Regions from separate parts of the Pseudomonas sp. GW823-FHT04A03 genome, predicted to be linked through region 1. Evidence: predicted binding sites of a transcription regulator. Region 1 holds the regulator's gene; each other region holds the start of a gene.
What was found. The regulator FliA, encoded in region 1, starts transcription of late flagellar genes. The targets are predictions, from matches to a motif close to CTAAAGTTTNNNNNNNNNNNGCCGNTAA.

Region 2: motA (flagellar motor stator protein MotA) is a predicted target of FliA. The motif match lies at 2,880-2,907, and genes of this name have one in related genera.
Region 3: AC1Q9F_RS01940 (methyl-accepting chemotaxis protein) is a predicted target of FliA. The motif match lies at 3,621-3,648, and genes of this name have one in related genera.

What each region holds. Positions count from the first base shown of each region.
Region 1 is NZ_JBXAIV010000011.1:102,532-113,229, forward strand. It holds gene fliR (flagellar biosynthetic protein FliR) at 1-170, shown strand, start outside; gene flhB (flagellar biosynthesis protein FlhB) at 174-1,313, shown strand; gene AC1Q9F_RS23375 (DUF6124 family protein) at 1,533-1,907, opposite strand; gene AC1Q9F_RS23380 (hypothetical protein) at 2,621-3,286, shown strand; gene flhA (flagellar biosynthesis protein FlhA) at 3,469-5,598, shown strand; gene flhF (flagellar biosynthesis GTPase FlhF) at 5,610-6,950, shown strand; gene fleN (flagellar synthesis regulator FleN) at 7,064-7,894, shown strand; gene fliA (RNA polymerase sigma factor FliA) at 7,891-8,631, shown strand; gene AC1Q9F_RS23405 (chemotaxis response regulator CheY) at 8,799-9,170, shown strand; gene AC1Q9F_RS23410 (protein phosphatase CheZ) at 9,189-9,977, shown strand; gene AC1Q9F_RS23415 (chemotaxis protein CheA) at 10,017-10,698, shown strand, end outside.
Region 2 is NZ_JBXAIV010000004.1:203,715-214,412, forward strand. It holds gene rsgA (small ribosomal subunit biogenesis GTPase RsgA) at 1-421, shown strand, start outside; gene motB (flagellar motor protein MotB) at 880-1,956, opposite strand; gene motA (flagellar motor stator protein MotA) at 1,960-2,811, opposite strand; gene AC1Q9F_RS13590 (HDOD domain-containing protein) at 2,978-4,516, shown strand; gene AC1Q9F_RS13595 (rhodanese-like domain-containing protein) at 4,556-5,371, shown strand; gene asd (archaetidylserine decarboxylase) at 5,390-6,250, shown strand; gene AC1Q9F_RS13605 (lectin OAA family protein) at 6,311-6,712, opposite strand; gene AC1Q9F_RS13610 (cyclic-di-GMP receptor FimW-related protein) at 6,934-8,688, shown strand; gene serB (phosphoserine phosphatase SerB) at 8,728-9,942, opposite strand; gene AC1Q9F_RS13620 (AhpA/YtjB family protein) at 10,077-10,698, shown strand, end outside.
Region 3 is NZ_JBXAIV010000001.1:452,261-462,958, forward strand. It holds gene AC1Q9F_RS01925 (alpha/beta fold hydrolase) at 1-433, opposite strand, end outside; gene AC1Q9F_RS01930 (YqaA family protein) at 519-953, opposite strand; gene AC1Q9F_RS01935 (DUF411 domain-containing protein) at 953-1,399, opposite strand; gene AC1Q9F_RS01940 (methyl-accepting chemotaxis protein) at 1,564-3,555, opposite strand; gene AC1Q9F_RS01945 (hypothetical protein) at 3,938-4,471, shown strand; gene AC1Q9F_RS01950 (GNAT family N-acetyltransferase) at 4,512-5,456, opposite strand; gene AC1Q9F_RS01955 (phenylacetate--CoA ligase family protein) at 5,456-6,745, opposite strand; gene AC1Q9F_RS01960 (aldehyde dehydrogenase family protein) at 6,729-9,179, opposite strand; gene AC1Q9F_RS01965 (LuxE/PaaK family acyltransferase) at 9,181-10,311, opposite strand; gene AC1Q9F_RS01970 (MFS transporter) at 10,327-10,698, opposite strand, start outside.

The DNA.
Region 1 (10,698 bases):
TGATGACCCGCGCTGCACCGCAGCTCAACATTTTCTCCATCGGTTTTCCGCTGACCCTGGTGCTCGGTCTGTTCTTCGTCTGGGTCGGGCTGGCAGACATTCTCAATCAGTATCAACCGCTGGCCTCCGAGGCTTTGCAGTTTTTACGCGAACTGGCAAGGGCGCGCTGAGTCATGGCTGAGAGCGAGAGCGGTCAGGATAAAACAGAAGACCCCACGGAGAAGCGCAAGAAGGACTCCCGGGAAAAGGGTGAGATCGCGCGCTCCAAGGAACTCAACACGCTGGCGATCATGCTCGCCGGTTCTGCCGCACTGCTGATTTTTGGCGGGATGCTGGCGCAGGAATTGATGGAGTTGATGCGCCAGAACTTCACGCTGTCGCGGGAAGTGATCATGGACGAGCGCTCCATGGCGACGTTCCTGATGAGTTCCGGATTGCAGGCATTGCTGGCGATCCAGCCGATCATGATCACCCTGTTGCTGGCGGCTTTCCTCGGGCCGATCGCGCTGGGTGGCTGGCTGTTCGCCGCCGGTTCGCTGGCACCCAAGTTCAGCCGGATGAACCCGGCGGCGGGCCTCAAGCGGATGTTCTCGATGAAGGCCGTGATCGAGCTGCTCAAGGCGCTGGCCAAGTTTCTCATCACGTTGGGTGTGGCGCTGGTGGTGCTCAATTCGGACATCGACGACCTGCTGCGCATCGCCCACGAACCACTGGACCGGGCGATCATTCACAGCTTGCAACTGGTGGGCTGGAGCTCTCTGTGGCTGGCGTGCGGGTTGATCATCATCGCCGCTGTCGATGTGCCCGTGCAGATTTGGGAGAGCATCAAGAAGCTCAAGATGACCAAGCAGGAAGTACGCGACGAGCACAAGGACCAGGAAGGTCGGCCGGAGGTCAAACAGCGAATTCGCCAGGTTCAGCGCGAGATGTCGCAGCGGCGGATGATGGCGGCGATCCCGGATGCCGACGTGGTCATCACCAACCCGACCCACTACGCCGTGGCGCTCAAGTACGACGCCGAGAAGGGCGGGGCGCCGATGCTGCTAGCCAAGGGCAGCGACTTCCTGGCGCTGAAGATCCGCGAAATCGCCGTGGCCAACAACGTCATGCTCCTCGAATCGCCAGCGCTGGCGCGTTCGATCTATTACTCCACGGAGCTGGAAGAAGAAATCCCCGGTGGTCTGTACCTGGCGGTCGCTCAGGTGCTGGCCTATGTCTACCAGATCCGCCAGCACCGCGCGGGCAAGGGCAAGTTCCCGGAACCGCTCAAGGACGATCTGCCAATTCCGCCAGATCTGCGCCGCGATTCCTGATGAAACAAAAAAACCGCCACCTGATTGAACCCGGTGGCGGTTTTTTTATGCCCGATGACCTGTGTTGCCTGTGAGGCCGCTTTCGCGAGCAAGTCGAATCGTCGCACCGTCGCTCCCACAGGTTTAGCGTCGCTCTGAAAATATGAGCACACCACAAATCACTGTGGGAGCGAGCTTGCTCGCGATGACGTCAGCAGCCACGACACATCACTCAAGCCTTTACACCGGGTTCGGCGACTGCGGTATTTCCAGATTATCCAGCACCCGATTCACTGCCAGCTCCCCGAGCATGATCAGTTGCGCAATCCCCACCAGCGTCCTGCGCTGCGACGCAGGCATGAGGTGGGTGAAGTCATTGACGATGGTTCTGGCTGAGGCCAGGGTTTCGCAGGCATCGGCCAGCAGCTCTTCGTTTTTGAAGTCCGCGGTGACGGCGTACATTCGGCGGGTCTTGCGCGGTGGAGGCGTGGAACCGGGCGGGCAGAGATAGTGATCGAGGGCGCGGTCGGCGGCTTCGTGAAGCTTTCTGGAATCGGCGGATTCGTAGGGCGAGGCGGGGTCGGTTTCGGGTGGATTGGGTGTGGGTTTGATCATGGTGAAGCTCCTTTGTGGTGGAGCCGCCAAATCCAGTCGCTAAACAGGAAGGGTGGCGGCTGTACGCGGGTTAGCGAACCGGTCAAAGGCACCCGGGTAGACCACGAGGGTCTCCCGCATACAGCCACCATAACGAAATTGCAGACAAATAGATCCACAACGAAGCCTGGAACGCTGGTGCACCTTTAAATTGAGCCGAGTCGCTAAACTCGATCGCTGATTCGTCAGCGACCGACTCACAATAGAACCCGACCCCACAGCGCACAAGCCGGCGGATTCTGGCGTAGCTGTAGGCAACGGCGCAAGGATTCGTAGCCTGTAAGGCGTGTCTGAAGGTGTCTTTTAAACACCCGAGTTTAAAAGGCATTTTGTGCTGACTTCTTGGCCCCCTTCGCGAGCAGGAAATGCATTCCAAGCGTGGGAGCGACGGTGCGACGATTCGACCTGCTCGCGAAAGCGGCATCCCGGTCAGCAGAAAAATCACGCTCAAGCCCTCTGTTTCAATCCTTGGTAAATAAATCCGTCGCGTTTTATGTCCCGTTTTTCCTTTCGTCCCGTTTTCCGCTCGTCGGAAATCCCTCGTCACCTGTTAGTTCTGACAGTAGACAGGCACCGCCCTCTGGCGCCCCATTGGCCTTGTCCTCATCCCGATGAATGCTCGCGCATTGAAAGCGCCGGGAATGAGTCATCCACTCAGGGCTGAAGGAGTCATTATGACGACGCGCTTATACAAACATCTGGACGGGATGAAGTTGAAGTTCATTTCGGGAAAGCTGGAGCGGGACGTGGCGCAGAGAGCCATTTACTACCAAATGACCTGGGAGCTGGCTCTGGATTTTGCCAAGTTCGAGGCAATGGCAAATTTCTACATTCCGGGTTATTTATCGGGCCCGATCAACGCAATTCGCCCCGAGTTGTCTGGGGTGGCGTATCACTATTCCTACAATTACTTGTTTAGTGCAGCAGGCAGCATCGTCGATAACCAGACGCTGTTTGCGCTGTTCAGCAGCCCCGGTTATTACATGGACGAATGGTCGAGCGGAGGAGGTCCGGTGGAGCATCGTTATGACAAGCCGGTCTTCCAAATGGTGGGAGGTAATTTTCATATCACTTCCAGACGATACTTTCGGCTCGGGGCGGGAGATCCGCCAATCGAGCCCCGCGATTTGCCTCTTATCTGGTTTGAGTGGGGCCTCAATTTGATGAAGGGCGATACAAAAGTCTCGGTCTTTAACCCGGAAACCGTGGTAGTGGTCATGCACGCCGAGGAGGCTTTGGTGGATGTGGGCGGGTCTCCTCTCTACAAAGGGACGCCGTACTTCGATAGCAACGCCCTCGCATTAGGTCCGATTTTCGCCCAGCAGATTCTGATCGCATAACCGTCGATGGCTTGGCCTCGTCGTGTTTCGCTTTCTGAGGCGAGCCCCTGGTTGTACGCCTCAGAACAGCTTATCTCCCCCTCTATTTCAATCACCTGCAAAAGTTGGAAGGCTTCTTGCAGTAGCCGCCGTGCGCCTGCTTCGGGCGTCAAAAGTTTGCTTTAAAGGAACGGGGAAAACCGGTGGATCGCTCTCAGTTAATCAACAGTGCTCGCTCGAACATTGCCGACCTCAGTCGGGGCAATCTGGGTGTGCCGCTGTTGCTGCTGGTCATGCTGGCGATGATGATGTTGCCGGTGCCGCCGTTCCTGCTCGACGTGTTCTTCACCTTCAACATTGCCCTGTCGATCGTCGTGCTGCTGGTCTGCGTGTACGCCTTGCGGCCGCTGGATTTCGCGGTGTTCCCGACGATCCTGCTGGTGGCGACGCTGTTGCGACTGGCGCTGAACGTGGCGTCTACGCGGGTGGTGATGCTCCACGGTCAGGACGGCCACGCCGCTGCCGGTAAGGTGATCCAGGCCTTCGGTGAGGTGGTGATCGGCGGTAACTACGTGGTCGGTATCGTGGTCTTCGCGATCTTGATGATCATCAACTTCGTCGTGGTAACCAAGGGTGCCGGCCGGATCTCCGAGGTGAGCGCGCGTTTCACCCTCGATGCGATGCCTGGCAAGCAAATGGCGATCGACGCCGACCTCAACGCCGGTCTGATCGATCAGGCCCAGGCCAAGGCCCGTCGTCAGGAAGTCGCCCAAGAGGCAGAGTTCTACGGTTCGATGGACGGTGCCAGCAAATTCGTGCGTGGTGACGCCATCGCCGGCCTGCTGATTCTGTTCATCAACCTGATCGGCGGCATGGCCGTCGGTATCTTCCAGCACAACATGACCTTTGCCGACGCGGGCAAGGTTTACGCCTTGCTGACCATCGGTGACGGTTTAGTGGCGCAATTGCCATCACTGTTGTTATCTACAGCTGCGGCGATCATGGTGACCCGTGCTTCCGGTTCGGAAGACATGGGCAAGCAGATCAATCGCCAGATGTTCGCCTCGCCCAAAGCGCTGGCGGTGGCTGCCGGTCTGATGGCGGTCATGGGCCTGGTGCCGGGCATGCCGCACTTCTCGTTCCTGTCCATGGCTGCTCTGGCCGCCGGTGGCGCTTACCTGTTCTGGAAGAAGCAGAACGTCGCCAAGGTGCAGGCGCTGCAAGAGGTTCAGCGTCAGCAGGAATTGCTGCCGTCGCCGGCCCGCGCCATGGAAACCAAGGAGCTGGGCTGGGACGACGTGACCCCGATCGACATGATCGGCCTGGAAGTCGGCTACCGCCTGATTCCGCTGGTGGACCGCAACCAGGGCGGGCAATTGCTGGCGCGGATCAAGGGCGTGCGCAAAAAGCTCTCGCAAGATCTGGGCTTCCTGATGCCGACCGTGCACATCCGCGACAACCTCGACCTGGCGCCTAGCGCCTATCGCCTGACCCTGATGGGCGTGATCCTGGCCGAAGCCGAGATCTACCCGGATCGCGAACTGGCGATCAATCCGGGGCAGGTCTACGGCACGCTCAACGGCATTACCGCCAAAGATCCGGCTTTCGGCCTGGAGGCGGTGTGGATCGAAGTCAGTCAGCGCGCGCAGGCACAATCGCTCGGTTATACCGTGGTCGATGCCAGCACCGTGGTTGCGACCCACTTGAACCAGATTCTGTACAAGCACTCCAGTGAGCTGATCGGCCACGAAGAAGTGCAGCAACTCATGCAATTGCTGGCCAAGAGCTCGCCGAAACTGGCCGAAGAGCTGGTGCCGGGCGTGGTCACGCTGTCGCAACTGCTCAAGGTATTGCAGGCGCTGCTGGCCGAACACGTGCCGGTGCGCGATATCCGCAGCATTGCCGAAGCCATCGCCAACAATGCCGCCAAGAGTCAAGATACCGCCGCTTTGGTGGCCGCTGTGCGGGTCGGCGTATCCCGCGCCATCGTCCAAAGCATTGTAGGGACTGAGTCGGAGCTGCCAGTTATCACGCTGGAGCCAAGGTTGGAACAAATATTGCTCAATAGTCTGCAGAAGGCAGGACAAGGCTCGGAAGAGGGCGTTCTGCTGGAGCCGAGCATGGCCGAGAAGCTGCAGCGTTCGCTGATCGAAGCGGCGCAGCGCCAGGAAATGCAAGGTCAGCCGGTGATCCTGTTGGTAGCAGGCCCGGTTCGCGCGATGCTCTCGCGCTTTGGTCGCCTGGCAGTTCCCGGACTGCATGTGCTGGCCTACCAGGAAATTCCGGACAACAAGCAAGTGACCATCGTTGCGACAGTAGGGCCCAACGGCTGAGGTAGTGGTTTATGCAAGTTAAGCGTTTTTTCGCCGCCGATATGCGTCAGGCCATGAAGCTGGTTCGTGATGAGCTGGGCGCTGATGCCGCCATCATTGGCAACCGCCGCATTGCCGGCGGCGTCGAGCTGACGGCGGCGCTCGATTACAAACTGTCGGCGCTGGCCCCGCGTGTTCCGAACATGGAACTCGAGGATGAGCTGCGCAAGACCCAGTCGCGCATCGTCACCGCCCAGGCCGAACTGAGCCTGCGTGGCGAAGCCGACGGCAACACCAATCGCCAGCTGTTCGCCGGGCTGCCGTTGACGGCCGGCCTGCCGCTGACCGCTGCCGAGCCGCTGACCGAACCGACCTACGAGGCTCCGGCCCGTCCAGCCCCGGCGCCTGCAGCGGTTTCCGCTGGCGTCGACCCGCGTGCTCTCGACTCGATGCGTTTCGAGCTCAACAGCCTGCGCGAGCTGATGGAAGTGCAACTCGGCACCCTGGCCTGGAACCAGCTGCAAGGCAGCCGTCCGGCTCAGGCCAACCTGTACCGTCGTCTGCAACGCATCGGTTTGTCCGGCCCGCTGTCCCGTGATCTGCTGTCGATGATCACCGAGATCGACGAACCTCGTCAGGCCTGGCGCATGCTGCTGGCGCACCTGGCGCGGATGATTGCCGTACCGGAAGTCGAGCCGCTGGAAGAGGGTGGGGTGATTGCCATGGTCGGCCCTGCCGGCATGGGCAAGACCACCACCCTCGCCAAACTGGCCGCCCGTTACGTGCTCAAGTACGGCGCGCAGAACATCGCGCTGGTGAGCATGGACAGTTTCCGTATCGGCGCGCAGGAGCAGCTCAAGACTCTGGGTCGCATCCTTAACGTTTCGGTGACCCACGTCGATCCGGGCCAGTCCCTGGTGCAGGCGCTGGATCCACTGCTGCGCAAACGCGTGGTGCTGATCGATACCGCCGGCCTGCAAGCCAGCGATCCGGCACTGCGCATGCAGCTGGAAAGTCTGGCCGGTCGTGGCATTCGGTCGAAAAATTATCTGGTCCTGGCAACCACCAGCCAGAAACAGGTTCTAACCGCCGCTTATCACAGTTACAAGCGTTGCGGGCTGGCCGGGTGCATCCTGACTAAACTGGATGAGACGGCCAGCCTTGGCGAAGTGCTGAGCCTGGCGATCAGTCACGAACTGCCGGTCGCCTACCTGACCGATGGGCCGCGTATTCCGGATGATCTGCATCTGCCGCGCCGTCATCAACTGGTCAGCCGCGCCGTCAGTGTGCAAATGCAGGAAGAACCCAGCGAAGAAGCCATGGCTGACATGTTCGCTGATATCTACCACAGTCCGACCAAGCAGGTTGGCTGAGGTAATGAACCGTTTTTGTACCTACATCGATGGTCTGCCATGCATTGTTCCGGTTGTGAACGCGCAGCCAGTAATGTGGCCTCCGTCTATGCAAGACAAGGTAAAGAAATAACATGGGCAGCATGCATCCCGTACAGGTGATCGCGGTGACCGGCGGCAAAGGTGGCGTCGGCAAGACTAATGTGTCAGTGAACTTGTCCCTGGCCCTGGCAGAGCTTGGCCGTCGGGTCATGCTGCTGGACGCCGACCTGGGGCTGGCGAACGTCGACGTTCTGCTGGGCCTCACACCCAAACGCACCCTGGCCGACGTGATCGAAGGCCGCTGCGAGCTGCGCGACGTGCTGTTGCAAGGCCCCGGCGGGATCCGCATCGTGCCGGCCGCTTCCGGCACCCAGAGCATGGTTCACCTGAGCCCGGCCCAGCATGCCGGCCTGATTCAGGCGTTCAGCGACATCGGCGACAATCTCGATGTACTGGTGATCGACACCGCTGCGGGTATTGGTGACTCGGTAGTCAGTTTTGTTCGCGCAGCCCAGGAAGTGTTGCTGGTGGTCTGCGACGAGCCGACCTCGATCACCGACGCCTACGCGCTGATCAAGCTGCTCAACCGCGATTACGGCATGAACCGCTTCCGCGTCCTGGCCAACATGGCCCAGAGCCCGCAGGAAGGTCGCAATCTGTTCGCCAAGTTGACCAAGGTCACGGATCGCTTCCTCGACGTCGCCCTACAATACGTCGGCGCAGTGCCCTACGACGAAAGCGTGCGCAAGGCGGTGCAGAAGCAGCGTGCGGTCTATGAAGCCTTCCCGCGTTCCAAGTGCGCACTGGCGTTCAAGGCGATCGCACAGAAGGTCGACACCTGGCCGCTGCCCGCCAACCCGCGCGGTCACCTCGAATTTTTCGTCGAGCGCCTCGTGCAGCAAACGGCAGGACCTGTGCTATGACCGCCAGCGGTATGAACCTTTACAAAAAGTCGGCGCGTGACGCGCAGTACGAGCTGATCGAGCGTTACGCGCCACTGGTCAAACGCATCGCCTACCACTTGCTGGCGCGATTGCCGGCCAGTGTGCAGGTCGAAGACCTGATCCAGGCCGGGATGATCGGCCTGCTTGAAGTCTCGACCAAATACGACGCCAGCAAGGGCGCCAGTTTTGAAACGTACGCGGGCATCCGGATCCGCGGTGCGATGCTCGATGAAGTCCGTAAGGGGGACTGGGCACCGCGCTCGGTTCACCGCAATACCCGTATGGTCAGCGACGCGATTCGCTCGATTGAAGCTAAAACCGGCCGTGACGCTAAAGATCACGAAGTTGCGGCCGAACTCCAATTGAGTCTCGACGATTACTACGGGATTTTGAACGACACCCTGGGCAGCCGGCTGTTCAGTTTCGACGACCTGTTGCAGGACGGCGAACACGAAGGGCTGCACGAGGATGGCGCCAGTGCTCATCTGGAGCCGTCGCGCGATCTGGAAGACGAACGTTTCCAGGCCGCGCTGGCGGACGCGATTGCCAATTTGCCGGAGCGTGAGCGACTGGTGTTGGCGCTGTACTACGACGAAGAGCTGAACCTCAAGGAAATCGGTGAAGTCCTTGGCGTCAGTGAATCGCGGGTCAGCCAGTTACACAGCCAGTGCGCGGCCCGCTTGCGGGGGCGTTTGGGGGAGTGGCGAGCGCGCTGAAGGCAGTGTGGGGACACTGCGAACGAGGCTGGTGCGGTGGTGAACGGCACCGGTCTTGCTCTGTTGTGCTCCAGACAGTCATCGAGTGTTTTGCCGGATTGATTGAAATGGCGCGTCCAGGTGCTGGACGCGTTTAAGACTGCTTGGAGGTCGAATTGAACAAAGACATGAAAATCCTCATCGTTGATGACTTCTCAACGATGCGGCGGATCATCAAGAACCTGTTGCGTGATCTCGGGTTCACCAACACCGTTGAAGCCGACGATGGCACCACCGCCATTCCGGTGCTCAACAGCGGCAGCATCGACTTTCTGGTGACCGACTGGAACATGCCTGGCATGACCGGTATCGACCTGCTGCGCCACGTGCGCGCCGATGAAAAGCTCAAGCACCTGCCAGTGCTGATGGTGACCGCTGAAGCCAAGCGCGAGCAGATCATCGAAGCGGCCCAGGCCGGCGTTAACGGCTATGTGGTCAAACCTTTCACGGCCCAGGCGTTGAAAGAAAAAATCGAGAAGATTTTCGAACGCATCGGCTGATGAACGCGCGGGGGAGCTATGGAGCATAAAGAATCTTCACAGGGCGACTTCGAGTCGACCCTGAAAAAACACGCGGTCGAACTGGTCGAAAGCCTTGAAAAGGGCAGGTTCGGCGACGCTGTGCAACTGATCCATGAGCTCAATCAGACCCGTGACCGTGGCCTGTACCAGGAAGTGGGCAAGCTCACGCGTGAACTGCACAGTGCGATCGTCAATTTCCAGATCGATCCGCACATGCCGCAGGCTGAGGAAGTGTCGCAAATCACCGACGCTACCGAGCGCCTGGGCTACGTGGTCAAACTGACCGAAGCTGCCGCCAACCGCACCATGGATCTGGTGGAAAGCGCGACCCCTGTGGTCAATGGCCTGGCTGACGAAGCCCAGGCCTTGAGCGCCGATTGGGGCCGCTTCATGCGCCGTGAGGTCGGGGCTGAAGAGTTCCGTGAACTGGCGCGCCGGGTTGACGGTTTTCTGGCACGCAGCAGCGCGGACAACCGCGCGGTGTCGAGCAATCTGAACGACATTCTGCTCGCCCAGGATTACCAGGACCTCACAGGCCAGGTGATCAAGCGCGTGACCCAATTGGTCACCGAAGTCGAAAGCAACCTGCTCAAGCTCGTGCTCATGGCCAGCCAGGTGGACCGCTTTGCGGGCATCGAACATGACCGTGCGGCGATGCTTGCTGAAAAAGATCCACAAAAACATCTCTCGCAGGGTGAAGGTCCGCAGATTCATGCCGATAAACGAGAAGACGTTGTGTCCGGTCAGGACGATGTGGACGATTTGCTATCCAGCCTTGGATTTTGAGTTTTTTTGGGTTTTTAGACCTGTAGGAGCACCCCATTAATGAGCTTCGGCGCCGATGAAGAGATCCTTCAGGATTTCCTGGTTGAGGCCGGCGAGATTCTTGAGCAACTGTCCGAACAACTGGTCGAGCTGGAAAGCCGCCCGGATGACGCAGATCTGCTCAACGCAATTTTTCGCGGTTTCCACACTGTAAAAGGGGGCGCCGGCTTCCTTCAGCTCAACGAGCTGGTGGAGTGCTGTCACATCGCCGAAAACGTGTTCGACATCCTGCGCAAGGGTGAACGACGCGTCGATGCAGAACTGATGGACGTGGTGCTCGAAGCGCTGGACGCGGTGAACAGCATGTTCAGCGAAGTCCGCGATCGTAGCCCGATCACCGCCGCCACCCCGGAACTGCTGGCCGCCCTGGCGCGTCTGGCTGAACCGCAATCGGCGGATGAAGCCCCGGCTTCGCCTGTTGCCGAGATGATCGAAGAACTGGTCGTCGAAGGCGATTCGGGTGACATCACCGATAACGAATTTGAACAGTTGCTGGACTCGCTGAACGCCGTCAAGGCCGAAGCCGAAGCCCCGGCGGCTGCCGCTGCACCTGCTTCCGATGAAGCGGCCAGCGATGAAATCACCGACGCCGAGTTCGAGTCGCTGCTCGACCAGTTGCATGGCAAGGGCCAGTTCGCGGCTGACGCCGTGGCTCCGGCCGCTGCGGCACCTGCTGCTCCGG
Region 2 (10,698 bases), on a different contig from region 1:
GCAGAAGCAGCTCGACGGGCGCATCAGCGTGTTCGTCGGCCAGTCCGGTGTCGGCAAGTCATCCTTGGTCAACAGCCTGCTGCCCGAAGTGGAAACCCGCGTCGGCCCATTGTCCGAACTGTCCGGCCAGGGCACCCACACCACGACCACCGCGCGCCTGTTCCACTTCCCCGGCGGCGGCGAACTGATCGACTCCCCGGGTATCCGTGAATTCGGCCTCGGCCACGTCAGCCGTGCCGACGTCGAAGCCGGCTTCATCGAGTTCAACGACCTGCTCGGCACCTGCCGCTTCCGCGACTGCAAGCACGATCGCGAACCCGGTTGCGCACTGCTCAAGGCCCTAGAAGATGGCCGCGTGCAGCAGCAGCGGATGAACAGCTACCGCTCGATCATCGCCAGCCTGCCGGAAAACGGTTACTAAACAACATCGCCGGCAATACTGGCTTTGGGAAAGCGTCAGTTCAAAAAAAGCCGCAGGTGACTGCGGCTTTTGCTTATCGATACGATCACCCAACAGACATCTTAAAATCAGTCGGCCGGTAATTTCGGCGCCTGTTTGGCAATGCTCTTTTCCTGTGATTTACCCCGGCGTGTGTTTTTTTTCGATCTTGCTTGCGCGTGTGCAGCACGAAGTAGCTTTGAGTAAAGGCTATCGGCTGTTTAAGCGAATCACCATTCTGCGCAATCAAGTAACAGGCGAAACGCGTAAGCATGAAATCGTCGGTAGCCAGTTGCCCACCGTTGCCAACCTCGATCATTTTCGTAACGCCACGAAAATGATCGAGGGCATCCACGCTATCGGATGCGAGGCTGATGAAAAGTGTGTCCAGTCGTCGTAGGACACAAAAAAGCCGACATCGCTGTCGGCTTTTTTGTGGGTCACTGTTTCGGCGCGGGCGTCGGAGCAGTGGCCGGTGCAGCAGGCGCCGGGGCTGGTGCCGCGCCCGGTTCGGTCGGCTTCGGCAGCGGGTCGTCGAACAGGTTCAGCCGTTCGCGCAACTCGTGGGCCGGCACCGGCTGCTGATCTGCCGGCAAGGCGTTCGGGTCGACCGGGGTGGCCGGCGCGGCGCCGTTCTGGCCTTGATCTGCCGGTTGCGACGGGTCGGCACCTTGCGAACCTTCGATGGCGGCCTGGGCTTTCTTGGTCAGCACCACGATGTCGATGCGGCGGTTGACCGGGTTGAACGGGTTCTCCTTGTCGAACAGTGCCGACGAGGCGTAACCAACAACCCGCGCCACTTGAGCGTCCGGATAGCTGCCCGCCACCAGCGCGCGCCGAGCGGCGTTGGCACGGTTGGCCGAAAGCTCCCAGTTGCCGAAGTCGCCATTGCCTACATAAGGCTTGGCATCGGTGTGACCGCTGATGCTGATCTTGTTCGGCACCGCTTTGATGGTGTCGGCCATGGCCAGCAGGATGTCTTCGAAGTACGGCTTCAGGCGTGCAGAACCGGAGTCGAACATCGGCCGGTTCTCGGCGTCCATGATCTGGATGCGCAAGCCGTTCGGCGTGATTTCGAACAGGATCTGGTCCTTGAATTTCTGCAGTTGCGGGTTCTCGTCGACCTTGTTCTGCAGTTCCTGCAGCAACAGTTCCAGGCGTTCCTTCTCGACCTGCTCGGCCATGCCTTCAACCTGTTCGGTGTCGACCGTGACCTTGTCCGGCTGCGGCTGAGACTTCACCTCAGGGTTGAGGGTGTTTTCCGGCGCCAGGGTCGGCGTACCGCCCAGATCGATGATGTACGGCGTGCCGCTCTCGGAGAAACCGACCGGGTCCTTGAAGTAACCGGCGATGGCGATCTTCTGTTCCGGGGTCGCGGTGGACAGCAGCCACAACACCAGGAAGAACGCCATCATCGCCGTCGCGAAGTCGGCGAAGGCGATCTTCCACGCCCCGCCGTGATGCCCGCCGGCGATGCGCTTGACGCGCTTGATGATTATCGGCTGGTTATTTTCCATGACTTAACGACCGCGAACGGCTTGTTCCAGCTCGGCAAAGCTTGGACGGTGAGCCGGGTACAGAACCTTGCGACCGAACTCGACAGCCAGCGATGGCGGCATGCCGGAAGCCGAAGCCACCAGCGAGGCCTTGATGGCTTCGTAGACGTTCAGCTCTTCCTTGGCATCGTGGGCCAGGGAGTGCGCCAGTGGGCCGAAGAAACCGTACGCCGCGAGAATACCGAAGAAGGTACCGACCAGTGCCGCACCTACGTGCAGACCGATGGACTTCTGATCGCCCTCACCCAGCGAGGCCATGGTCACCACGATACCCAGTACCGCCGCGACGATACCGAAACCCGGCATGGCGTCGGCGATGCCGTTCACCGCGTGAGACGGATGCTCGAGGTCTTCTTTCAGGCTGTAGAGTTCCATGTCGAACAGGCCTTCCAGCTCGTGGGGAGCCATGTTGCCGGACGACATGATGCGCAGGTAATCGCAGATGAACGCGGTCATGCGTTCGTCTTTCAGTACCGCCGGGTACTTGGCGAAGATCGGGCTCGCGGCGGCATCTTCGATGTCGCCCTCGATGGCCATCATGCCTTCGCGGCGGCTCTTGTTGAGGATCTCGTAGATCAGGCCCAGCACTTCCAGATAGAACGTGTGGCTGAAACGCGAACTGAACATGCTCAGGGATTTCTTGAGCACGTGCATCGTCATGTAGCCGGGGTTGGCCTGCAGGAATGCACCGAGTGCAGCACCACCGATGATCATCACCTCGAAAGGCTGGATCAGGGCGGCAATCTTGCCGTGGGAGAGCACGTATCCGCCGAGCACGCTCGCGAATACGACGATGATGCCGATAATTTTAGCCATAGGTAGAAAGTACTTACTTAAGTCGGGTTCAAGGTCATATTCGGAAGTTAAAAAATCTCTTCTTCTACTTATCGGCAAAACTGCGCCAGACTATAGCCAGTTCAGGCGAAAAGCCAATTTAGCCCATGCCGGGCGCGTCTACAGTCAGTGAAGATCTCGTCCAGACATGGCTAATGAAACGAACGTCCCACACGTAAAACCGACCACACTCGATGGCTGGGTGAAGCTGCTCGACAGCGTTCGCCTGCCAGTGCCGCAAGACGCCCATGACCGGGTCTGCCGGGCGATTCGCGATGACCGCAGCTCGCTGCGCGACATCGCCGACCTGATGCAGGACAGCCCGGCGCTGGCCCTGAGCATCATCCGCGAAGCCAACCGCCACACCCACGGCAACATGACTGCGCCTGCGGAAAACCTCGAAGTGGCGATCAACCGCCTCGGCCTTGCCCGTACGGAAGAACTGCTGGCGCGCCTGCCTGCCGAACCTGCCGCACAAATCCCCCAGGCCCTGCGCCAGTTGCAGATGATCAGCCAGCACGCTACCCAACAGGCCAACGGTTTTTTCGCCAGTCGCCTGGCGCGCCTGTGGCAGGACATCCATTGGGGCAGCCTGCTGTTTCTGTCGCCGCTGTGGCCATTGGCACTGAACTTTCCCAAATTGCTTGAAGAGTGGGAAGTGCGGGTTATCCACAAGGGCGAATCGGCGCGAGTCGTGGAAAAGCAGCTGTTCGGTGTGCGCCTGCTGAAAATCAGCGAAGCGCTGGTGGAAGCCTGGCGTCTGCCGATCTGGGTCCAGCAAGGTTATCGGCTGCTGCTGACCGAGCAGCGCGAACTGGTCAAGGTTCTGCGCATTGCCCGCGACGTCGATCATCCGCTGCGCCAGCAAAACCGCCTCGACGACGACCCGACCCTGCGCCGCTGGCTCAACCAACCGGCCAACACCGTGCTGCTGGCCAACGGTCTGGCACTCTCGGCGCAACAGGCCTGGGACAGTCCGCACAGTGAGCGCTGGCAATACCTGACCAGCCTTTACCTGCAAATCTCGATGGACGAGGTGCAACAGCAGCTGCACCAACAGGCCGCCATCAGCGCTCGCCATCACTCCATGCCCGACCTCTGGCACCCGGCGGTCTCGCTGCTGTGGCCGTGGGGCACCCGTCGCCTGCCCGCCGGAATGCTCCCGGCTGCGGCGCCGTCCGCCGAGGATCTGACCCAGTGGCGACGCCAATGCGCCGAGCTGCTGGCCGTGCCAAGCCGCTTCACCAATGCCATGAGCCTGACCGTCGCCGCCCGCGATGCGCTGGTCGCCAGCGGCATGCGCCGGGTGATGATCCTGATGGCCGACCGCAGCCACGCCAATCTGCGCGTCCATCAAACCTCGGGGTTGCCGAAGGAAGCCGCCGCGCTCAATTTCGTCGTCAGCCAGAGTTCGGTACTGCAACGCTTGCTCGCGCAGCAGGCGCAAGTGCGGATCACCCCGGACAACAACGCCCAGTTTTCCGCCCTGCTGCCGCCCTCGCTGCGCGCCCTGTTCCGTGGCGAACACCTGTTCCTGCGCTCGTTGGTGAACAACGGTCGGGTGATCATGATCGTGGTCGCCGACCAGGGTGGCGGGCCGTTCGCCGACATCACTGTGCAGGCTTTCGGCAAAACCGCGCAGTGCATCGAGAAAGCCCTGCACAGTTTTAGCCAGCGCGGCCAATGACAGCTACAATCCTTCCCCTTTGTGCTCTGGAGACCTCACATGTCTGATTTCTCTGGCCTGGCCCTGGTGATCGAGCCGAGCGACCTGCTGCCGCGCCTCGAATCCCGCGATCTGATTCTGGTGGATCTGACCAGTGCCGCCCGCTACGCCGAGGGACACATTCCCGGCGCACGCTTCGTCGATCCGAAACGCACCCAGCTGGGTCAGGCGCCGGCTCCGGGCCTGTTGCCGAGCAAAGAAAAACTCGAAGAACTGTTCGGTGAGCTCGGCCATCGCAAGGACGCGGTCTACGTGGTCTATGACGACGAAGGCGGCGGCTGGGCCGGGCGCTTCATCTGGCTGCTCGACGTGATCGGTCACGACAAGTATCACTACCTCGACGGCGGTCTGCCGGCGTGGCTGGCGGAAGGTTCGCCGATGTCGATCCAGATTCCTCCGGCGGCGGGCGGCCCGGTTGCCCTGACCCTGCACGAGGAACCGACCGCCACTCGCGAGTACCTGCAAAGCCGTCTCGGCGCTGCTGACCTGGCGATCTGGGACGCTCGCGGACCGCTGGAATATTCCGGCGAGAAAGTCCTGGCGGCCAAGGGCGGACACATCCCCGGCGCGGTCAATTTCGAATGGACGGCGGGCATGGATCAGGCGCGTCAGCTGCGCATCCGTACCGACATGCCGCAGATCCTCGAAAACCTCGGGATCACCAAAGACAAAGAAATCATTACCCACTGCCAGACCCATCACCGGTCCGGTTTCACTTATCTGGTGGCCAAGGCCCTCGGTTATCCGCGGGTCAAGGGCTACGCCGGTTCCTGGGGCGAATGGGGCAACCACCCCGACACCCCCGTCGAGCTTTAAGGATTTTTAAGGACAGTCATGAAAGAGCGTTTGTTTATCATCAGCCAGTACCTGCTGCCTCATCACCTGCTGTCGCGCCTGGCCGGCTGCGTCGCCGAGTGTCGCGTGCGCTGGTTCAAGAATGCCTTCACCACCTGGTTCGCCAAGCGTTATCAAGTGGACATGTCGCAGGCGCTGGTTGAAGACGTGACCGCTTACGAGCACTTCAACGCCTTCTTCACCCGTGCACTGAAAGACGGCGCACGTCCGCTGGACCAGACCCCGGGCGCGATCCTCAGCCCGGCCGACGGTGCGATCAGCCAGCTCGGCCCGATCGAACACGGTCGCATCTTCCAGGCCAAGGGCCACAGCTTCAGCGTGCTGGAACTGCTGGGCGGCGATGCAGCGAATGCTGCGCCGTTCATGGGCGGTGAATTCGCCACTGTTTACCTGTCGCCGAAGGACTACCACCGCGTGCACATGCCGCTGGCCGGCACCCTGCGCGAAATGGTCTACATCCCGGGCCGGATCTTCTCGGTCAACCAGACCACCGCGGAAAACGTTCCGGAACTGTTCGCCCGTAACGAGCGTGTAGCGTGCATCTTCGACACCGAGCGCGGGCCGATGGCCGTGGTGCTGGTGGGCGCGATGATCGTGGCATCGATTGAAACCGTGTGGGCCGGTCTGGTCACACCACCGAAGCGCGAGCTGAAAACCTTCCGCTACGACGAAGCCGCCCGTGCGCCTATTCATCTGGAAAAAGGTGCGGAACTGGGTCGCTTCAAGCTGGGTTCGACCGCGATCGTGCTGTTCGGGCCGGATCAGGTGAAATGGGTTGAAGAATTGAAAGCCGGCTCGCCGGTACAGATGGGTCAGGCCCTGGCACAGTCCAACGCCTGAACCTGTTGATCCGCCCTTTCGCACGTCTGCGAAGGGGCGGACACGACCTGAGTGGCGCCGTTACTCTATCTGCCCACGGAAGCCGATCGGCCCTTCGTTGGCGTAGGTATTGGTGCCGCTGAGGTTTTTCCCGCCGTCATTGGACGTGACACTCAACGCGATAACGTTCTGGTTATCCCGACCGCCGATCACCCATTTGCCACCTGGATGCCACGGGGCATCGTTGCCACCCCACTGGTTTTCGACGTTGTACTGGTTCTGGCCAGTGCGCTGAGCCTTGAAGCCAATAGGGCCTTCGCCGGCGTAGGTCATGGTGCCGGTGAAGCTTTTGCCACCGTCGCCGGACTTGATCTCGATCGCGACGACGTTCTGGTTGTCCCGCGCGCCCAACACCCAGGTTCCACCCGGATGCCAAGGTGCCGAACTACCGCCCCATTGATTTGCCACTGCGTATTTAGACATGAACCTCATCTCCTTGAAGTTTTTCAGAGACCTGCCCGACGTTGCGGCAAGCCGTGCAACCGTGCGTTTCCGATCGCACGCCTGAGAGCCTAGTAGCGCCTGCCGAAATGGCACCAGGCCAGCAGACCAACGGTAAAAAAGCCTGACAATCGCCTGCGAAACAGAGCACAACTGCTAGAGTTTTTGGCATTGCCCTATTCGCCGCCGGAGCTTGTCACGGCATGAGTGAGCCACGATCCCAACCGAAACTCAGCGCCCCGACGCCCACGCAGTTGCGCCTGTCTTTCTGTGAAGCCACCCCGCGCGACCTCAAGCGCTGGATCGCCGGCCTGCCCAAGGCCAACATCGGCGAAACCGCACGCCTGCTGTATCAAGGCTTCGGTGAACTCAACCAACTGCTGACCCCCAGCGACAATCGCCTGCATCTGCTGGAGCTTCTGCGGCCCGAGGTTTATTTCGTCTGCCAGCATCTCGAACGGCATTTTCTGCATCAGGCGATCATGCTCGATGAGCGGTCGCGCAAGATCAGCAACCTGTGCCTGGCCCTGCAAAGTCAGCTGGCCATCGGTTACAAACAGATCATTGTGCGGATCGCGCCCAAGTATTCCCGGGATCGCGCAGCTCTGGTGAGCGAAGCGCTGCAACGAGCGGCCCATGCGCTGAAAGGGCAACTGGTTCGCGCCACGCAGTTGTACAACGCCGCACCGGAACAGCTGTGGTTTGAACTGCACCAGTTGTTTCGCTGCGCCTGCGACTTGCAGCTGCAACACCGCCGGGTCCGTGACGACCTCGCCAGCCTGACCGGCGAGTTGAGCATCGAACAGACTTACCTCGCCGCCCTGCTGCTGGGCAGCGCCCGTTGCAATCAGTTGCGCCAGAACCAGATCGCGCGTCTGGCCCAAGTAGTGGAACCATGGAGTGCGTGGCTGAAACTGCATCCCGCCCATCCGGGCGAGGGGTTGTTCGCGGTCTCTGCAGAAATCGACGCCGGCCCGCGTTACCGCTCCCAATTCCGTAGCGAGCAACAAGCCAGTCTGCTCGGTTTCGATCCGCAACCGCTGGTGAATGCCATCGAGGCCCACCTGCTGCATCAGGATGCGACCTCGCCGCTGCCCGTGCCGTCCGGCCTGACCCTCGACACCCTGCAACACCTGCACGCCACCTGGGGCGAAGCCGCCGAACGCAGCTTCCAGCGCACCGTCGGCCAGGGCAACCTGACCGTGTGCGTCGGCATGAGCGCCCTGCACTTCTACCTCGGCGGCGAGCGCACCTTCAGCGAACTGCTCAAGCACCCCGGCGCCCGTGCGGCGAATTTCAGCCGCGCGGTGGTTCAGGGTGAAAAGGATAGCTGGAGCCAGGCCTTCGATGCCGCGCCGCAGAGCACATCCGATGAGTTGTTGCCTTACGAGGAAATCCGCTACGAACCGCTGATCGACGATGAAGGCGACGCCGACAGCCCGCCGCATTACCCGACCTATGCATTGCCCGTCATCAACCACAGCCCCGGCGGTTATTGCCTGGCCTGGCCGAAGGATGTACCGGCCGAATTGCAGGCGGGGGAAATGGTCGGGATTCAGGACAGCCTCAATCAGGGCTGGAGCATTGCCGTGGTGCGCTGGATCCGCCAGGTGCGTGGCGCCGGCACGCAAATGGGCATCGAACTGGTGGCTCCGCATGCGCGTCCGTGCGGGTTGCAACTGGTGCGCTCACGGGATGATCACAGCCAGTATCTGCGCGGTTTGCTGTTGCCGGAGATCAGTGCGATCGATTTGCCGGCGACATTACTGGCGCCACGGCTGCCGTTTCAGGAAGGCAATAAAGTGCTGATCAACACCCAGGGCGAAGAGCACCGCGCCGGGCTGGATCGGCGGGTGGCCAGCACTCACAGTTTCAATCAGTTTGCCTATCGCTCGCTGGAGGCCGCCAGGAATGGCGGAAGCGAGGAGGATTTCGACTCGTTGTGGAAATCCCTTTGAGCCAGGACCGCAGCCGAGGGCTGCGATCCCGTGCCTATATCAGAGCTGCCCGTCGCGATCCCGGAAGCCCAGCAGGTACAGCACACCATCCAGCCCGAGAGTCGAGATCGCCTGCTTCGCCGACTGTTTGACCAGCGGCTTGGCGCGGAACGCCACGCCCAGACCGGCAATCGCCAGCATCGGCAGGTCGTTGGCGCCGTCGCCTACGGCGATGGTCTGTTCCAGACGCAAACCTTCTTTTTCAGCCAGTTGCTTCAGCAGATCGGCCTTGCGCTGGGCATCGACGATCGGCTCGATCGCCACGCCGGTGCACTTGCCGTCGACCACTTCCAGTTCGTTGGCGAACACGTAGTCGATGCCGAGCTTGGCCTGCAATTGCTTGGCGAAGTAGGTGAAGCCGCCCGACAGGATCGCGGTCTTGTAGCCCAGACGCTTGAGTTCGGCGAACAGGGTTTCAGCGCCCTCGGTCAGGCGCAGCGAGGCGCCGATCGAATCGAGCACGCTGACATCCAGGCCCTTGAGCAGCGCCAGACGCTCCTTGAAGCTGGCGCGGAAGTCCAGTTCGCCGGCCATTGCCCGCTCGGTGATTTCCGAAACCTGATCGCCGACGCCGGCGGCCTTGGCCAGTTCGTCGATGACTTCGGCTTCGATCAGGGTCGAGTCCATGTCGAACACCGCCAAACGACGGTTGCGACGGAACAGCGAATCTTCCTGGAAGGCGATGTCGACGTTCAGTTCCTGAGCCACGCTGAGGAATTCGGCGCGCAGCGCCTGCGGATCCGCCGCTTCGCCACGCACGGAGAACTCGATGCAGCCCTTGCCCTTGTCAGCCGGGGTGTCCAGCGGCATGCGACCCGACAGACGGTCGATATGGTCGATGTTCAGGCCGTATTTAGCGGTGATCGAACTCACGGCCTGCAGCTGGCCGGCGGTGACCTTGCGGGTCAACAGAGTAACGATATGGCGCTTCTTGCCCTGATTGCCCACCCATTGCTGGTAATCCTCTTCGGACACCGGGGTGAAACGCACCTGCTGGTCGAGCTCATAGCCCTTGAACAGGATGTCCTTGAGCACCGACTTGCCTTGCTCGGAATCGGGGATTTCCACGAGGATGCCGAACGACAGCATGTCGTGAATCACCGCCTGACCGATGTCGAGGATATTCACACCACCCTGGGCCAGAACACCGGTAATGGCCGCCGTCAGACCAGGACGGTCGACTCCCGTGATGTTAATCAGGACGATTTCGCGCAACGCGCACCCCCGCAACTGGAAAAAAACCGCATTCTACCCACTTTCAGTGACCATCGGGCACCGCCAGCGCTTTGCCGGTCTAGGGCCTGTCGCTATACTGCGCGTCAACTTCACGGACAAAAGAGCCGAGCTCAGTGAACCGGCCCACGCCAGTTAAAACCGATAACTTCTTTCTGCTGATCTTCCGTGCACTGCGCCACCGCCGTGTACCGATTGCATTGCGCATTGCCAGCCATAACGTGATCCTGGTCGCCCTGGCCCTGGTGATCTATGCCTGCGTGATGGGCCTGCAGTTCAAGCAGGCCATGCACGAGCAGGCCGATGCGCTGGGCGAAAGCCTGACCACGCAGACCGCCACCTCCGCCACCGAGCTGTTGGTGTCCAACGACATCCTCAGCCTCAACGTGCTGCTCAACAACCTGACCAAGAACAAGCTGGTGGCCCACGCCGCCATCTACAGCGTGGACAACCGCATCCTCGCCGAATCCGGTCAGCGGCCCAAGCACGGCCTGTTGGGCGAAGCCGAGGGCATGTACGAGAGCAAGATCACTTTTCAGGACGTGACCGCCGGGCAACTGCGCATCAGCCTGGACATGGATCAGTTCCAGCAGCCGATGACCATCAGCCTGCAAAGCATGGGCATCCTGAGTGCGATCCTGCTGGCGCTGTCCCTGGCCCTGAGTCTGCGTCTGGGCCGGCACATCTCCACGCCGCTGCTGCAATTGCGTGTGTGGCTGCGCCGGATCGACGAATACA
Region 3 (10,698 bases), on a different contig from region 1:
AGTGGCCGAGCAGGGTAGCCTTCTGTATGCCCAGTGCCTTGAGCAGTTTCTGGGTGTTGGCTGCCAATTGCTGGAAGGTGTACTGGTAGTGATCGGGTTTGCTGGAGGTGCAGAAACCGATCTGGTCCGGGGCGACCACCCGGTAACCGGCCTCGCTAAGGGCTTTGATCGAACTGTCCCAGGTCGCGCCGCAAAAGTTCTTGCCGTGCATCAGCACCACGGTGCGTCCGTTGGCCTTGCCATCAGCGGCGACGTCCATGTAACCCATCTGCAGCGATTTGCCCTGGGATTGAAAGGCAAAGTGCTTGAGGGTGTAGGGATAATCGAAGCCTTGCAGCTCCGGGCCGTATTGCGGGCCTTCGGCGTGTGCAAGCAAGGGCAGGGCGGCGGTCAGCAACAGGCCGGGCAGCCAGCGGGTCAGCGACACAGACATAGGACAACTCCACAAGAAATCGGCCGATGCTGGAACGGCCGGATTAGGGCGACGTTAAACACAGGCAATGCCTGCGCCCGATCGTTCAACCGAGCCAGCCCAGGGTGAGCATCGCCAGCACCCCGTAGCGGGCGCCTTTGGCGAGAGTGACGATCAACAGAAAACGCCCGAGGGGTTCGCGCATGACGCCGGCGATCAACGTCAACGGATCGCCGATCACCGGCAACCAGCTAAGTAGCAGCGACCAGTGACCATAACGCTGATAGTGAACTCGGGCGCGCTCCATATGCCTGGGGCTGACCGGAAACCAGCGCCGGTCCTGAAAGCGTTCCAGCCCGCGCCCCAGCCACCAGTTCACCAGCGAACCCAGGACGTTGCCCAGCGTGGCTACGGCCAGCAGCCCCCACAACCAATAACGGTCGCTGACCAGCAGCCCGACCAGCACGGCCTCCGATTGAAGTGGCAATAACGTCGCCGCACCGAATGCGGCCAGGAACAGCCCGAGATAACCCGCCGTCATCAATGGGCCGGGTAATCCGCCACCACCACATCGGCGCCGTCTTTCTTCAGGCCGATCACTTGATACGCATCGCTCATGCCGTCCATTTCCATGCCCGGCGAGCCCATCGGCATGCCCGGTGCGGCAACGCCCAGCAGGTCGTCACGTTTGCTCAGGGCCAGCACCTGTTCCGCCGGCACATGGCCTTCGACGAATTTGCCGTTGATGATCGCGGTGTGGCAGGACGCCAGACGTGGCGGAACGCCGTGTTGCTGCTTGAAGCTGCTCATGTCGCTTTCGACGTGGTCTTCGACTTTGAAGCCATTGGCTTCCAGGTGGCTGATCCACTTTTTGCAGCAGCCGCAATTGGCGTCGCGGTGGACTTCGATCGGAATAAGGTCGGCGGCTTGCGCCAGGGAGGAGATGAACAGGGCGCTCAGGGCGGCCAGACGCAGGTGGTTTCGCATGGAGGGCTCTCGGCTCGAAGGAGGAACGGTCAAAAAAGGAAGGCATTTTGACCGGTTTTTCCTGCCGGGCATCAACGGAGTGTTTCCAAGTGATACGAGGCAGGCCTGCCAACATGATCGTAGATCAAAGCTGACAGGCCACTGAGCGCAAGATGACAAAACTGTCAGCGAACCTTGAAGCGCCCCATGATCGCGCTCACCCGGCTGTTGGCTTCCAGCAGCTGGCGGGTGTTGAGTTCGCTGGCCTGACCGCTTTCCACCAGCTCATCAACCATGTGGCGGATCTGCACCATGCTGCGGTTGATCTCTTCGGTGACCGCGCTTTGCTGCTCGGCGGCGGTGGCGATCTGGGTGCTGAGGCTGTTGATGTGGCTGACCGAACCGGCCATCTCGTCGAGGCCACTGTTGACTCGCGCAGTGGCATCCGCGGCCGACTGGCAACTGGCCTGGGTGTTTTCCATGGCGCTGACCGACGAGCTCACGCCTTGGGTCAGACGGCTCAACATTTCGTTGATTTCCGAGGTGCTGGCCTGGGTGCGGGCGGCGAGGGCACGCACTTCGTCCGCCACCACCGCAAACCCACGGCCCTGTTCACCGGCCCGCGCCGCTTCAATTGCCGCGTTGAGCGCCAGCAGGTTGGTCTGGCCGGCAATGGCGCCGATAACACCGAGGATTTCGGTGATGCGCTGAGCGTCCTGCTGCATGCTTTCAACCTTGTGGGTGGCGCTGGCCACTTCGTCGATCAGCGCGACCACGCTGCTTGAGGCTTCGCCTACCACCACCCGCGAGCGGTCGGCGTTTTCGTTGGCGCGCTGGGTGAACGCGGCGGTTTCGGCAGCATTTTGCGCGACGCTTTCGGCGGTCGAGCTCATCTCGTTGATTGCGGTAACGGTCTGATCGGTTTCCGAAGCGTGACGCAGCAGAATCTGGCTGGTGTGCGCCGAGGTGCGTTGCAGGTTGTCGAGGCTCGAAGCCATGGCGCCGGTGGCCTGGGTGACTTCACCGATCATGTTCTGCAGGTAGGCGATGAAGGTGTTGACCGAATGCCCGATGGCGCCGAGTTCATCTTCAGCGCGGATGGTGATGCGCCGGGTCAGGTCGGCATCGCCGCTGGACAACGAATCGATGTTGGCTTTCAGCGCTTTCATCCGCGAAACCAGTTGGCGGATCGCATAGACCTGCAACAGCACCAGCAGGATCACCAGCGGAATCTGCAACAGGCTCAGGCTGCTGAGCACATCGTCACGTTGCGCGGTGAGCATTTTGGTCGGCAGCGCGGTGGCGAGGAACCACGGGGTTCCTTCGATCGGGCGCATGAAGAAGGTGCTGGCTTCACCGTGGTTGTCGAATTCGACGCGTTGCGCCTGCTCGCGGTTTTGCAGCCCGGCCTTGACCTGGCTGGCGAAGGTCGAGCCACCGGCCAGTTCGCTGATGTTCTTCAGCACGATCGGCCCGCTGATGCGCGAGCTGTTGCTGATGATCTTGCCGTCGGCCTCGACGATCAGCATTTCGGCGTTGAGGTCCTTTTCCTTGCGCGCCACCAGATCGTTGAAGAAACCGAGAGTCACGTCGATGGTCGAGACGCCCCAGGCGCTGCCGTTTTTCTGGATGGCCATGGCGCAGTTGGTGCGCGGTTCGGCGCTGGCGTCATCTTTATAGGCTGCGGCCCAGGCGCACTGGCCGCGCGGGGTCTGCATGCCGCCCTTGTACCAGCTCTGGTCGTAATAGTTGGGGGCCGCGTCGCTGTTCCAGAAGGTGTTCACCGCCAGTTTGCCGGAGGCATCGCGGTGCCAGAACGTACTGAACTTGTTGCGCCCGGCCTCACGCTGACCGGGCAGCGGCCAGATGCCGCCGCCGAAGACTTTCAGCTCGCCGTATTGGTCCACCAGCCCGGGCAACACCGTGTCGATGGCCGCGCTGTCGAGCAGCGCAATGGTCTGGGTGATGCTGCGCTGCTGCGCCTGGACCTTGTTCAATTCGCCCTGGATCTGCTCGGCCACTTCAGCAATGCGGTTGAGCACGACTTGTTCTTCGGTATGGCGCAGCTTGGGCGCGACCAGCTGGCTGATGCCAACCACGGTCAGCACCGACAACAACAGAATGAACAGAACCAGAAACAGCGTGTAACGAGCCTGAATGGTGCGGAATGCGGGCATGGAAACCGGTCCTTGAGCAGGGATTCTTATTGTGGGCAGGGAAAAAACAGCGCGGGTTTCCTAACGTATCGTCGGGTCTTCGGGAAGCTTTAGGTACTTTCGTCCTAAAAGAGGCGATCCTGACCAAAGGAACGTATCCAGCCTGATACATAAGAACTAACCGTCCCGAACATTAGGGCAATAAACCCACTTTCATCCCATAATCATGAACGCTCTAGTCCCGTATTTCCGGGGCTGTTACCGGTTTGTATCGTGAATGTACAAAAATTGTAAAAAGGTGCAGAAAGGGGTTGGTGTCATTAGTTTGCCGGCCGATACTCCGGGCAACTCAAAAGTGGTTCAACAAGGAATTTTTCATGTTTTCCTCGCAAGGAGCTTGCTCATGACCATCGGATATACCGGTGCCTGGCAACCCAAGACAGGTTTGCTGGTTCGAGATACAGGAAGCTCGAGCAAACCGGTTTCTCAAAGCGTGAAGGTCAAGCAGATGCTGGCCCTGGTGGGTAACGATCCCACCGCGATCAATACGGCGGAGATGGACAAGCAGGGGCTGCACAAGAACATCAAGGGTTTCGATCCCACCAATGTTTCGGCCAAGCAGCTGGGCAGTCTGAGTGCGATGTTGCGCAGCCGGGGCCTGATTTCCGAGATCACGTCCATGACCCTGCTCAACGCCGGCGACAAGTTTGATCGCTTCGGCGTACAGAAGGATCCGGATGCCAAGTTCAATGCGCTGGAGTATTTCGCGACGCAGCTGGATACCATCCAGAACAACAATCTCAAGGGCAACAAGTACGCGAATACGTTGATCCCCGAGTTCAAGAAAGCCATCTATGTCCTGCAGAACCTGCAGACTTACGGTCAGGGCGGGGAGCGCAAGCTTCCTACCGATCAAGGTGTCAAAGCGAAGGCGTGACACACAGGGCCCGCCCCGGCAACGGGGCGGGCTCTTTCGTTCATGGGGGGCTGTCGAAAATCTGAAGTTCCACCAGCGGACCGGTCTGTCGCTGCATATCGTCATGCAATCGCTGCATTTTCGGGCAATGCAATGTCAGGGCTCTGGGCTGGAATCCGCGATGAAACAGCGCCAGCCATCCTGCACCTTTGTCATCAGGCGCCAGTCCGCTGAACACGAACCCCATCATCGATAACCGGCGCCAGGCATGGTCGAAACCCTGCGCCAGCCTGAGCCTTATCGATATCAGCCAATGAGCGGGCAGTTGCTGCAACTGTTTGAGCAGGCTGTCATCCACTTCGTTGAAAACCCCGTCGTATCGGCCCCAACGCTGTTCCAGTTGCGCCGGCGCGCCCATCCAGGGCGACACGTTCAACCGCGTTCCGAACACGTCGCACATGTGTTGCATGAATTCGCGGCATTCATCCGGCCAGGTCAAGGTCGGTAGCGGGCGCTGGTAGCCGTCGACAGGGGCGTAACCCAATACGAGCGATTCCGGGTCCGAGCCGCCAAAGGGCGACGGTGCATGATCGGGCAACAGGCCGGTGTTGTGAAAACCAAGGCTGGCGGCCATTTTCTGGGTGTAGGGGTGATGGGTCATTTGTCTGATCGTGACACCCTGATAACCAAGCGCCTGCGCGTGGATCAGCAGGTGTCGGCCCAGTTGCGTGGCGACTTGTTGCCCACGGATTTGCGGATCGACCACGCTCAGGGCCAGTTCGGCGAGGGATGATCCTTTGTCGAGAATCAACGCGGAGTGCCCAGCCACTTGGTCGTCCGCCACCGCCACCAACGAGTGCCAGCGGCCATCGGCATGGTTCTGACTGATCATCCGGGGCAGATAGACATGCGGCTGAGCGTAATGGTCGCCATAGATCTTTCTGAACAGGCGACTGACGGCCGGGGCGTCGCTGGTGCGATAACTTCTCAGTGTGATGGATTCCATCAGCAACGCTCCTGGGCAGAGCCGTTGTAAACGCGCCGATCCAGCACGCACTGACGTTTGCCGGAGCGGGGATGGCGTTCCAGCTCCTGAACCGTGCAGCAACGAATTCGTAGCGCCAGCAGGCGATCGGCGCTCAGTTGCTCGATCAACGGATAGTCTTCGATCAAAGCTCTGTGCAGCGTCCGGTCGGCGTCATCGATTGCCGAAGACCGGGCATCCGGTACCCAGTGCAGGCTCAGGATATCCATGACGCCGTCCTGCTCGATCACCAGTTGCCAATCGTCGCTGCCGGTGATGCGCCGCACGGTCTCGCCGATCGATTGTGGCAGCAGGGTGAGGATGCCCACCCGCACGCGCTGGCTGTCGGCGCAGCGTCCCATCAGCGCGAACTTGCGCCGGAACGTTCCGGGTGGCTCGCGCCAGCAGGCACGGTCGCCGACCGGGTAGCGGATCAACGGCATCAATCGGCGCGTGAGGTTGGTCATCACCAGGCGTCCGACACGGTCGCAGTCTTTGATCACTTCACCGGTTTGCTCGTCGAGGATTTCCAGCACACTGTGGCCTTCGGGAACCCGATGTTCGCCCAGCTCGCAGTCACGATGGCTGGCACCGATAAAACCGGCGTCGACGCTGGCGTAGCCGATGGAGGCCACACGTGCATTGGGAAACACCCGCGCCAGCCTTTGCAACTGTGCGTCAAACAGACTTTCACCGGCGTAGAGCAAGGTGGTGACGCCCTCAAGGAACCGATCATGTTGCTCCAGCCACGCCGCAAAACTCAGCAGATGGGCCGGCAGCCCCGCCAGCACGTTGATCCGGTGCCGGGCAATTGCATCGGCCAGGAGGCTCGAGTCGACATGACCGGTGAAGGGAAACTCGACGATCCCGGTTTCAACCTGCGCCAGCGCGTCGTGGGTAAAGATGAAACTGGCATACAGGTCGCCGGCAAAGAACAGGTTGGCGATTCGGTCCCCGGCGCTCAACTGCGCGTCGAGACTGCGACCGAAGTCCGTCACCAGCGTTTGCCATTCCTCACGCCGGAACAGTGAAAACTTGCCGGCGCTGGTGGTGCCCCCGGTCTTGAAAACCAGTGCGTCATTCATCGGCGCCGTCAGGACAGGCCAATGATCGAGGTCATGACTGCCTTTCCAGTATTCCACAGGGTCAATCACCGGCAGTTGTTCCAGCGATGAGATGAGCAGGGGAATGTCGGCGAAGTGACGCGCATAAAAACCGGATTGCTGTCGCGCAAACGTGACCAGTTCTTGCAGTTCAAACCGTGTGTTCATGTTTGGCTCCTCGCCTGTCTGCACAGGGACGAACGCCCCGATTGTCGATCAGCAGCGGCGTCTTGCCGCTGTGCCTGTTGCGCGTGAAGCGGTCGCTGCCGCAAACCTCAACCTCAACGGTCAGCAGGCCTGTCTGGATGAGTGTGGCCAGGGTCGGATAGTCCAGCAGGCGTCGCTGAACATCATCAGGTTGCCGTGGACTGCGAAACCGCATGCGCTCCAGGCCGTCCGGAGCGTGTTCGAGTGTCAGCTGGAACTCGGTCTGCAGATGCTCGGCCAATTGCGACAGGCAGATGAAGTCCGTGCCGATGCGCATCAATCTGCCGTGACGTTGCAGCAGCTCGAAGCGCGGCGTGGGCAGCCCGCAGTCACACGCACCGGGAATCCAGCGACCGCTGTCGCCGACGTCGTAGCGCTGAACGTCCTGACCTTCGCGCTCGATGGAGGTGAACACCAGGCGCCCGGTTTCACTGCCTGTCACCGCTCGATCAGTCTCGAATTCGACGATTTCCAGGTGTTGGATATCGCTCATCAGATGGAACACGCCATCGCCGGTGGCCGGGCAGGCATGGCCGAGCGGGCCGGCGTCGACACTGCCGTAAACGGCCGAGCGGATCAGCCTGACGCCGCAGTCGCGCATCAGCGCAAGGCTTTGTTCGCCGGGATGTTCGCCGCCGAGGAAGACCTTTTCGATCCCGCCATACTCGCGTAGCCGTGTCTGCTCGTTGAGGAACAAGCGGTGCAGGGTGCTGGGCATACCGACCAGCACGGTGACGCGCTGATCGATGATTATCTGCGCGATCTCGCGGTAATCGTCATCGGCCGGCGCACCCATCGGCAGGTGCGCGGCCCCCAGCAGCTCAAGCACTTTGGAAAAGCTGAAGAAACCGCCATACAGCCCGCCGCTGAAAAACAGGTTCATCACCCGGTCGTGGTTCGGGTCGAGGCCCGCCGCGAACAAGCCATCGGCACTGGCGCGCATCTGCCGATCGAAATCGCGGTAGCTGTAGCCGGCCAACGCCGGGGTGCCGCTGCTGCCGCCGGAGCGGAAATACAACCGCGCCGCCGGATGGATCGGGCGGGCGACAAAGGTGTCCTTGCTCATGATCGGCAGATTGGCCACGCAGGATGGCGTCGGCAGCGGATCGAGCGTGACACGTGTGGCCAGCTCTGTAGCCGGCAGACTGACCGACACCCGTCGGCTCAAGCGCTGCAAGGCATACACACCGTCGTGGGGTTCGCCCTCATAGCCCTCGTGAATCGCCTGCACCGGGGTGACCCGCGTGACGCCTGCAGCGATCAGGGTTTGAGCCAGTTCGGCCATTTCGTGTTCGGCACACATCAACCCGGCGCTTTGCAGCACGTTTCGCCAGGGCAGCAGCGCCTCGGTGATCCGTGCGCGCGGCATAGGTTTGAGCAAAAGGCTGCGAAACAGCGGCGAGGGGCCGAGTGTCTGGTCGTGGCTCCAGATGACGCGCCAGTCCGGGGTTTGCCAGACCTGACCGCTGACACCGGCAAAGCTGTGAGCCAGTCGCGCCATCGCCGTGCGGGTGGTGATTTCCGAGGTCTCCTGAATCGACGGCAACAGGGCTGGCCAGTGTCGGGCGCGGCGCTCGAACGCCTCGGCCAGTCCCTCGCCGATTGAACGCAAAGTGTTTTCATCGTCACTGTCCACCAGCAGCCATTGCGGGCTGGAGCAGGCCTGCTGATCGAGGCGACAGACTTCATCGGCCACGGCGTCCAACGAGTCTGGCGTGACCGCTACCGGTGTCAGGTAGATGAAGCTGATGCGGTGGCCCCAGTCGATCCAGCGACATCCGGGCGCCAGTTGCTGGCGGATGGCTTGCAGCGCCGACTCACCGCCCCACGCCGATACGCCGTTGGCTTGTTGGCACAGCTGACCGATCCGGGCCGTGCTGGCCGGAACGACGGCGACATGCCCGGCGATCTGGCCGCTCGCATCGCACTGCGCCAGTCCATGAAGCAATTGAGCGGTCACCCCCTGATCGCTGCTGCTGGGGCGCAACCAGTTGACGTTGCCGGCCAACAGGCCTTCGATCACCGCGCAGAAGGCCAGCAGCGGCGCATTGCCGGGGGTGATGTGAACCACGAGACCCAGCGGGCTCCAGCGTTCGAAGCGCGGCTGGCGATAATCGATGCGGCGCAGGCTGCCCGGTTGTTCGCCGAGTTCACGCTCAAGCTTGCGCCGCAGGGCAGCGGGTTGGCAGAACTCGATCAGTGACTGGCGTTGCTCGGGATCGATGGGCAATGCCGTGTCCGGATCCTGCAGACGTTTGGCAAAAGCGGCTGCTGCGCCCAGCACGGTCGCTGTTTCGAGTGTTTTGGCCAATCGTTCCGACAACTCCAGGTAAAGCTGTTGCAGTGCGCCGTCGAGGGTGAAGTCGTCGTGAAGCTGTCCGTTGATCAAGTACATATCAGTGCTTCCCCAGCAGTTCAGAGGCGGCCATGGCGCAGCTTCGGCCAGCCGTGGTGGCGGCGCGGCCATGCAGTTCGAACCAGTCGCCAGGCAGCCCGCAGCCACAGCTGGCGCCGGGGTACAGAGTGGCGAGATCGCTCATGACCACCGCGTGCGCGGGGCTCGATGAAATGTACGGCGAGACAAAACTCAGCAAGCCCTGACGACCGTAAGGCTGCACCGTAAAGTCAGCGGGATGACGCACGAAAACCTTCGAATAGACCGGCACATGGAAATGATGGTGAGCACACTCGAGGTAAGGCACCGCATGCTCGACCGCGCCATAACCATCCCGGCAGCGGGACATCTCGATGCCCAATTGGCGGTGAATGCGCTCGTACAGTTGCTGGCGGGGAATCTCTTGCGCCGCGTGGGTTTTCCAGCCGCCGCCAAACAGCGTCAACGAGCCTTCTGCCAGTTGCAGGTCCGCCACCCCGGTGGCCTGCATGCGTTGCAGTGTCTGCCAGAGAAACGCCGGGAAGCCGAAAATCCGTACCGGCAAACCTTCTTCGGCGAAGGACTGCAAGGCTGCGATCACGCCAAAGCCGTCGAACTCATGACCGCCGCCCGTACGGCGCAGTGCGTAGGCCACGCGATTGACGGGAGCAAACCGGCACAGGAACTGATCGGTAAAGGACGTTCCCAGGCTGATGCTGCCCTCGGGCTCATAGCTCAGCAGCAGGTAGTTGCACGGGGAGTGCGGGGTGTTCCAGTCGTAGTGTTGGAAGATTCGTTCGACCATGTTCTGGGCCGCCCCCAAACTACGTTCGTCGTAACGCATGCGGCTTTTCTCGCCGCTGGTGCCGGAGGAAGTAAGTTCCAGTGCGTCCGTTGCGGTGGAGCTGAGCAAGGACTGGCGCTTGAAATAACTGGCGAAAACGGGCGGGAGCCGTGACCAGTCATCAAGGTGATCCAGGTCACCTACTGTCAGGCCATTGGCGTTCAGCCAGTGTTCGTAGCCGGGAGTGTGCTGGCAGTGAAATCGACTGATCTCGGCCATGGCCTGGTCGAACAGGCCGTCCGGCACTGAATCCGGACAATAGGGTTGCGTCAACGCGCAAAGCGCGTCGCTGTGGGGGAAGTGGTTCATCAGGCGTCCTTGTTGTTATGTGGAAGTGGCGGAGTCTGTCGGGATGTGTGGCAGAAACCGGTACAGCAGGGGCAGGCTGAGCAGACCGCCCAGCGCCGCCAAGATGGCGAAGGATTCAAGACGGGTGCCGCCACCGATAGCCGCGATCAGCGAACCACCGATACCCATCACGGCAATCGAGATCATGCCGATCGCGGCGGAGACCAGACCTTTGCTGTCATCGCTGGAAAACAGTGCCAGTCGGTACAGGGCGGCGTTGCTCATGCCCAGCCCCACGGCATACAGCGCAAGGCCGGTCATCAACCCTGCAAGGGACATACTGGTCAGTGCGATGACGATCAAGGTCAGCAAACCCAGGCAGAACGGCCAGAGCGCCAGACGAATCAG